2 regions of the Cupriavidus sp. GW823-FHT07A04 genome follow, and region 1 is predicted to be linked to the other one. Evidence: predicted binding sites of a transcription regulator. Region 1 holds the regulator's gene; the other holds the start of a gene.
The links. The regulator FNR, encoded in region 1, switches genes on or off when oxygen is low (the NO sensors DNR and NnrR bind a similar motif). The targets are predictions, from matches to a motif close to TTGATNNNNATCAA.
Positions count from the first base shown of each region.

Region 2: the regulator FNR is predicted to act here: its motif matches at 1,505-1,518, upstream of AC1Q7Q_RS32025 (universal stress protein).

Region 1 is NZ_JBXAHA010000009.1:23,097-26,497, forward strand. It holds gene AC1Q7Q_RS16690 (hypothetical protein) at 33-473, shown strand; gene AC1Q7Q_RS16695 (sulfite exporter TauE/SafE family protein) at 497-1,261, opposite strand; gene fnr (fumarate/nitrate reduction transcriptional regulator Fnr) at 1,560-2,285, shown strand; gene AC1Q7Q_RS16705 (hypothetical protein) at 2,372-2,617, opposite strand; gene AC1Q7Q_RS16710 (membrane protein) at 2,620-2,838, opposite strand; gene ccoG (cytochrome c oxidase accessory protein CcoG) at 2,906-3,401, opposite strand, start outside.
Region 2 is NZ_JBXAHA010000022.1:90,526-93,926, forward strand. It holds gene AC1Q7Q_RS32020 (MBL fold metallo-hydrolase RNA specificity domain-containing protein) at 1-577, opposite strand, end outside; gene AC1Q7Q_RS32025 (universal stress protein) at 589-1,425, opposite strand; gene AC1Q7Q_RS32030 (response regulator) at 1,582-2,226, opposite strand; gene AC1Q7Q_RS32035 (PAS domain-containing sensor histidine kinase) at 2,223-3,401, opposite strand, start outside.

The DNA of each region.
Region 1 (3,401 bases):
TCTGGCCGCGCAGCCAACCGCATGCTTGATGCATGCCAGCCGTGCGCCTTCTTTTATTGCATCGGGTGCCGGACCTGACCGGCAGGAGATCGCCCGGCCACCGGCATTATCTGCCAGTCGACGGAGCCCTTGCGTCGCGCCTTCCCCCTGATGTGGCGGACCTGTCCGGCGCGGCGTTTATCATCGAACGCGCCGGGTGCAAGAAAATACGGATATCGGGCCTGCCGGCCTATTTCACCCCGCCCTGCCGTAGCTGGTCTTTTGAACCGAATCTTTTGAACCGGACGGCGGATGGGGAACGGTCCCTGGCGCTGATGCCTGCCTGGGTGTTCCTGGCATGCATCCCTGAGCAGCGGATGCTACCTGACGATGCCACGATGAAATACGTGCGCGATATCGCTGTTCTTGCGATTGTATGGCATTCCCTGGCAAACCTGCAACCGATTCGCACAGCTACCTCAGCGAAGAAGTGACAGATACACCACGAAGCAGCGCTTCAGAAGACCAGGCAGAATCCATGCGCGGCAAGCGTCTCAGGCAAAAGCAGCGCGCGCGCCACCCCGGCCAAGCCAAAGGCCACCACCGCAAGCCCAGCGCCAGCCCGCAACGCCGGGCGCCGCGAAAGCTGCCTGAGATAGCCGGACAGGCCCGAGATCACCAGCAGGTTCGGCAGGGTGCCCAGGCCAAACACGGCCATCACCAGCGCGCCCGACGGGGCATTGCCGGCCAGCAACGCCATGGCAAGAGCACCGTACACCATGCCGCACGGGACCAGCCCCCAGGCTAGCCCCATGCCGTAGCGGCGCAGCAACCGGCCCTGCCCATGCGCCCGGGCCACAGCCGGCAAGCGCGCCCCGACGGCACCAAGGCCGCGCAGCAAGCCACCCGCGCCCCGGGCGGCGAGCCGCTCCAGCCAACCCGTACCCATGGTGCGCCCGCGCAACATCCACAAGCCCGACAGCACCAGCATTACACTGCCGACCCCGAACAGCCAGCGCTGCAGCGGCAGGTACTGCGTCTTCCAGACGCCGGCGCCAAGGGCGCCCAGCAAGCCTCCCAGCACCGCATACATGCTCAGCCGCCCGGCATGCATGACAAGCAGTTCCAGCAACCAATGGCCGGGACGCCGGAGCACCGTGGCAGGCACGCGCGCAACGCCGCCCTGCTCCGCCGCCAGCGCGATCCCGCCGCACATGGCGGCGCAGTGCACGCCGCCCAGCAATGCCAAGGTAAATACGCTGATAAGCACGCCTATGGTCAACTTCTCCTCCCAATCACACAATCGCAACGTCTGGCGCGGTAAAATGCGGCGAACGCGCCCCCGCAGCTCCAAGAGGCGCTATCAACATGAGGCCTTGCGCCCGCGCACACCAGCGCGCTCGCACAACATGACGACGGGCACGGCAAGCCGCGCTGCACAGATAGCGCACTGCCGCAAGACCCGCGCGCCAGGCCGATGTGGATAGCGCTTCCAACCGACGACTCTCAACGTCAAGCTCTCAACTCAATGCGCCCGCCACATCGCGCTTGACTGACTGCGCTAAACCGACAGGCCCCAATTGCTCACCACCATTCCCATTACCGAGATGTCGCCCCGCTGCTCCACTTGCTCGCTCGGCCAGCTCTGCCTGCCCGTCGGCATGTCGCAGCAGGACCTCGAAAAGATGGATACGCTGGTCCAGGACCGGGTGCGCGTACGCAAGGGCGAAACCCTGTACCGCCTCGGCGATCCTCTCACCGCCGTCTACGCGATCCGCTTCGGCACGCTCAAGACCCACCTGACAATGGAAGACGGCCGCTCGCAGATCACGGGCTTCCACCTTCCCGGCGAAGTCGTCGGCCTCGACGGCCTTGGCGAGATGCAGCATGCGTCGGACGCCACCGCGCTGGAAGATACCGAAGTCTGCGTGGTGCGCTTTGGCGATCTCCAGACGCTGTCCAACGTCCTGCCGTCGCTGCAGCATCAGTTCATGCGCCTGATGAGCAAGGAGATCTCGCAGGACCAGGTCATGTTGATCACGCTCGGATCGATGCGCGCCGAGGAGCGGCTTGCCGCTTTCCTGATCAACCTGTCCGAGCGCTTGTCCGCGCGCGGCTATTCGGCCTCCGAGTTCGTGCTGCGCATGAGCCGCGAGGAAATCGGCAGCTACCTGGGGCTCAAGCTCGAAACCGTCAGCCGCCTGTTCTCGCGCTTTGCGGAAGCCGGCCTGATCCAGATCCGCCAGCGCCACGTCAAGCTGGTCGACATGGTGGGGATCAAGCAGATCGTCAACAAGTCCTGCTGACCTGCACGTCGCGCGCCGCCCTCGCCCGCGGCGGCTCGCCGCGATGCCGCGCCTGCTGGCCTGAACCGGCAAGGCGCGCATCGCAATCACTCCAGCTCGTCCGTGTCCGCCAGCCGCGTGGGCATGGTGTACAGCGTCAAGCCGCTCGACAGCGCGCACAGCACCCACGCGATCAGGAAACCCACGGTGTAGACCGCCTCCCGCGATGCCTCGACCGGCTGGCCGAAGAAGCGCAGGTCGCCGGGATCGACCATGGAGAATACCAGCGCGGTCGTCAGCCCGGCGACCAGGAAAGCGGGCCACAGCACCCACATCAGCCAGCGTAGCCTCATGATCACCTCGCTTGCGCCGCGACCGGCGCTGCCTGGCGTGCCGCGCTGCCCGCCTTCTCAACCACCAGGCCGTGGCGCGCCACCCCTTCCTCAATGGGCGGATCCGGATGGGTCATGGCCAGCCAGATCGTGACCCCGCAGGCCACCATGGCCACGAACGGCCCACTCATCAGCAGCCACGGCCATGGCTCCTTCCACCAGGGATTACTTTGCTGCGTCATCTGGCCTCCTCTAGATCTAGATCGCGTATGTTGCGTACGGATTGGTGCAACCAGCGTCCCTGCCGCCTCATAGATTGCGCGGCACGATAAAGCTGGTGCTCTGTCGAATCTCCGCGCCATGGCTCCCCGCGCCCTCGTCGGGCACCGCGGTCACTGTGACCTCGATCTTGTGCGTGCCCTGCGCCGCGGACTCGATCGGCACGCGCACCCGGATGGGAATCAGGCGATTGGACGTGGGCTCCAGGTTGCCGGCAGCGTGATCATATTCCACGGCCAGGCCCTTGAGCTCATCGCTGCCCGCGCTGACGGCGACGCGCATTGGCGCCTCGGTCGTGTTGATCAGCTGCAGCCGGTACACGTTCTCGATCCAGCGCCCTTCCACTTCCCGCCCCAGCGCGCCGCGGTCGCGGATGATATCGACCTTGAGCGGCGTGCGCATGGCCAGCGAGGCCATGAAGCCGGCGACCAGCGCCAGCCAGATCACCGAGTAGATCACCGTGCGCGGCCGCACCAGGCGCTTGCGCGCCACGGTCTCGGAGAGCGCGCTGCGCATGGCGTTCTCG
Region 2 (3,401 bases), on a different contig from region 1:
CGCGCATCACGATGTCCTGCTGGCGTCCCAGGTCGCCGGAAAACACGATCCGCTTGCCATCCACATGCAGCGTCACGATGGCCGAGCCGATGATATGTCCGGCGCGATGAAACTCCGCCTCCACGTCGGACGTCACCCGCACCCGCGTGTCGTAGTGAAACGGGTCGAGCCGGCGCAAGGCGCGCACGGCGTCCGCGCCGTCGTAGAGCGGCAACGCCGGCTGATGCCGCGAGTAGCCCTTGCGGTTGGCGTAGTGCGCGTCCTCCTGCGCCAGGTGGGCGCTGTCGGGCAGCAGGATCTGGCACAGCTGCGCGGTGCCCATGGTGCAGAACACCCGCCCCCGAAAACCGTTGCGCACCAGCAGCGGCAGGTATCCGCTATGGTCGATATGCGCATGCGTGAGCACTACCGCGTCCAGTGTGGACGGATCGACCGGCAAGCGGTCCCAGTTGCGCAGGCGCAGCGCCTTGTAGCCCTGGAACAGCCCGCAGTCCACCATCACACGGCTGCGGCCGGTGTCGAGCACATACTTGGATCCCGTGACCGTGTCGGTGGCGCCGAGAAATTGCAGCTGCATGGCGCGCTCCGTCAATGCGACAACAGCAGAGGCACCGGCGTGTGATGCATCAACGTGCGCGTGGTGCCGCCCATGATCAGTTCGCGCATGCGCGAGTGCCCGTAGCCCCCGGCCACCAGCATGTCGGCCCCCAGCGCGCCAACCGCGTCGAGCAGACTGGCTGCGACGGGCCCCGCCTTCTGCACGTTGCGCACGCCGGCCACGATGCCATGGCGCTGCAGGTAATGCCGCAAGCCGGCCACCGGCTCCGAGTCTGCCCGCGGTTCGCCGCGATCGTCCCAGACGCCGATGATGGTGACGTGGCTGGCGCGCAGCAGCAAAGGCATGGCATCGGCCACGGCCCGGGCCGCTTCGCGCTGCCCGTCCCATGCGATCGCCACGTGCCCGCCATGCAGCCGGCGAAACGCCTGCGGCACCAGCAATACCGGGCGCCCGGCGTTGAGCAGCACGTACTCGGCGGCCCCGGCGCCCAGGGAAGGCACTTCCTGCGTTGCCTCCGGCCGAGCCATCACCGCCAGATCGGCTACGCGGGCCTCCTGGGCCAGGACCCAGCCGGTCTCCTCCTCGACCACGCGATGCGAGAACGGCACGCCCGGCGCGTGCGCCGCCATGGTGCCGCTCAGTATCTCGCCCTGCAGCGTGGCCTGCGACAGCAGCCTGCCGCGCGACGCCGCCATATGCCGCGCAACGTCATCGCCCGCGCCCCGGACCGGGTCCAGGCGCAGGCCGGTGGCGCTGACGCCGGTGACATGCGCGCCAAAAGAGGCGGCCAGGTCGGCAGCCATCCTGACGCGGGATGCGCAGTCGGGATCCGCTCCGAGCGCGACCAGCACGGTCCGGTAGTCCATGATGTGCTCCATGTATTGGCGAGCATGCCTGCTGGCAGACCCGGTCCAGTTCATGGTGGCACAGCGCGCCTGCCGCACTTTGTCCCAGATCAAGCGCAGGAAGCGCAGGAAGCGCAGGAAGCACGGGAAGCGCAGGAAGCGCAGGAAGCGCAGGGGCTAGATATCGCCTTCGCCAAACAGGCGATGCTGGATCGCATAGCGCACCAGCGCCGCCTCGCTGGGCAACCGCAGCTTTTCCATCAGCCGCATCTTGTAGGTGCTCACGGTCTTGGCGCTGACGCACAAGGCGGCGGCGATCCCGGTCAGCGGCTCGCCTAGCACCAGGCGGCGGTAGACTTCCATCTCGCGGTCCGACAGGCGCAGGTGGGGATCCTCCCGGTGCTCGTCCTGCAGGCTGTTGGCCAGCTTCTCGCCCATCGCGGCGCTCACGTAGGTGCCGCCCGCGGCGACCTTGCCGATGGCGCTGACCAGCTCCGTGGCCGCGCTTTCCTTGGTCAGGTAGCCCGCCGCCCCGGCCCGGAACGCACGCACCACGTACTGCTCCTCGGCGTGCATGGTCAGCACCAGAATACGCAGCTCGGGCTGCTCCACGCGCAATTGCCTGATCAGCTCCAGCCCGCTGCGCCCGGGCATGGAGAGGTCCAGCAGGATGACCCGGGCCTTGCAGTCGCGCGCCATCTGCAGCACGGCGGCGCCATCCACCGCCTCACCCACCACCTCGAAGCCGCCCGCGCGGCTCAGGATGTGGCGCAGCCCGTCGCGCATCACGGCGTGGTCGTCGGCAATCATCACAGGAATCACGGGCTTGCCTCCTCGCTCGTGGTTGGGGCGGTGTTTATGGCCGTGGCCAACGGAAAGCGCACGGTCAGGCAGAAGCCCTCGCCAGGCGCTTGGCTTGTCGCTACGGTGCCGCCAAGCAGCCGTGCGCGCTCCCGGATCCCCACCAGCCCCAGCGATACCCGCTCGCCACCGGGAGGCTGCGCGGCGGCATTGCCGCGGCCATTGTCCCGTACGGTCAGCTCAAAATGGTCGTCCTGGCGAACCAGCTCGATATCGACCCGGTCGGCCTGGGCATGCTGCACGACATTGCTGAGCGCTTCCTGCACGATACGGAATACCGCGGTGGCCGCGTGCTCGCCGACGTCTTCCTCCTCGGCGGCATGGGTGATGACATTGACGCCATAGCGGGCGGAGAACTCCTTTGCCAGCCATTCGATCGCCGGGATCAGGCCAAGCTCGTCCAGCAATGCCGGGCGCAGGTCGGCGGCGATGCGCCGCACCGAAGCCACGGTTTCGTCGATGACCAGGTGCATGGCGGCGGCCTGGTCCAGCAAGGCAGGCGCCGTTCCCGCGTCCTTGAGGTCGCTGGCGAGGATAGCCAGGTCCATTTTCAGCGCGCTCAGGCGCTGGCCCAGGTCGTCGTGCAACTCGCGGGCGATACGGCGGCGCTCCTCTTCCCGCGACGCCTGGACCCGGTCGGAGAGTTGCTGGAGCTCCTCGCGCGACTGCCGCAAGGCCGTCTCCACCCTCACCCGCTCCGTGGTGTCCCGCAGGATGACGGTAAACAGCTTGCCGGCGCCGTCCTGCGTCTGGGAGATGGAGGCCTCGATGGGGAACTCCGTGCCGTCCTGGCGTAGCGCATGCAGTACCCGCTGCTGGCCCATCTGCCGATCCGTGACCCCGGTGACGCCGAACCGGCGCACGTGCGCCTCATGCGCCACACGAAAGCGCGCCGGAATCAGGTCCGCCAGGGGGTGGCCGGTTACCTGCGCGGCGGTGTACCCAAAAAGACGCTCCGCCGTGGGATTGAACAACACGATGCACTGCGCTTCGTCCACCGTGATGATCGCTTCCATCGACGAACGGATGATCCCTGCCAGGCGAGCCTCGCTGTCCTGGATGCGCGCCAGGTTGTCTTCCCCCGCGCGCCGCAGCCGCCGCAGCCGCACCAGCATCAGGGAGAGCATCACGGCCAC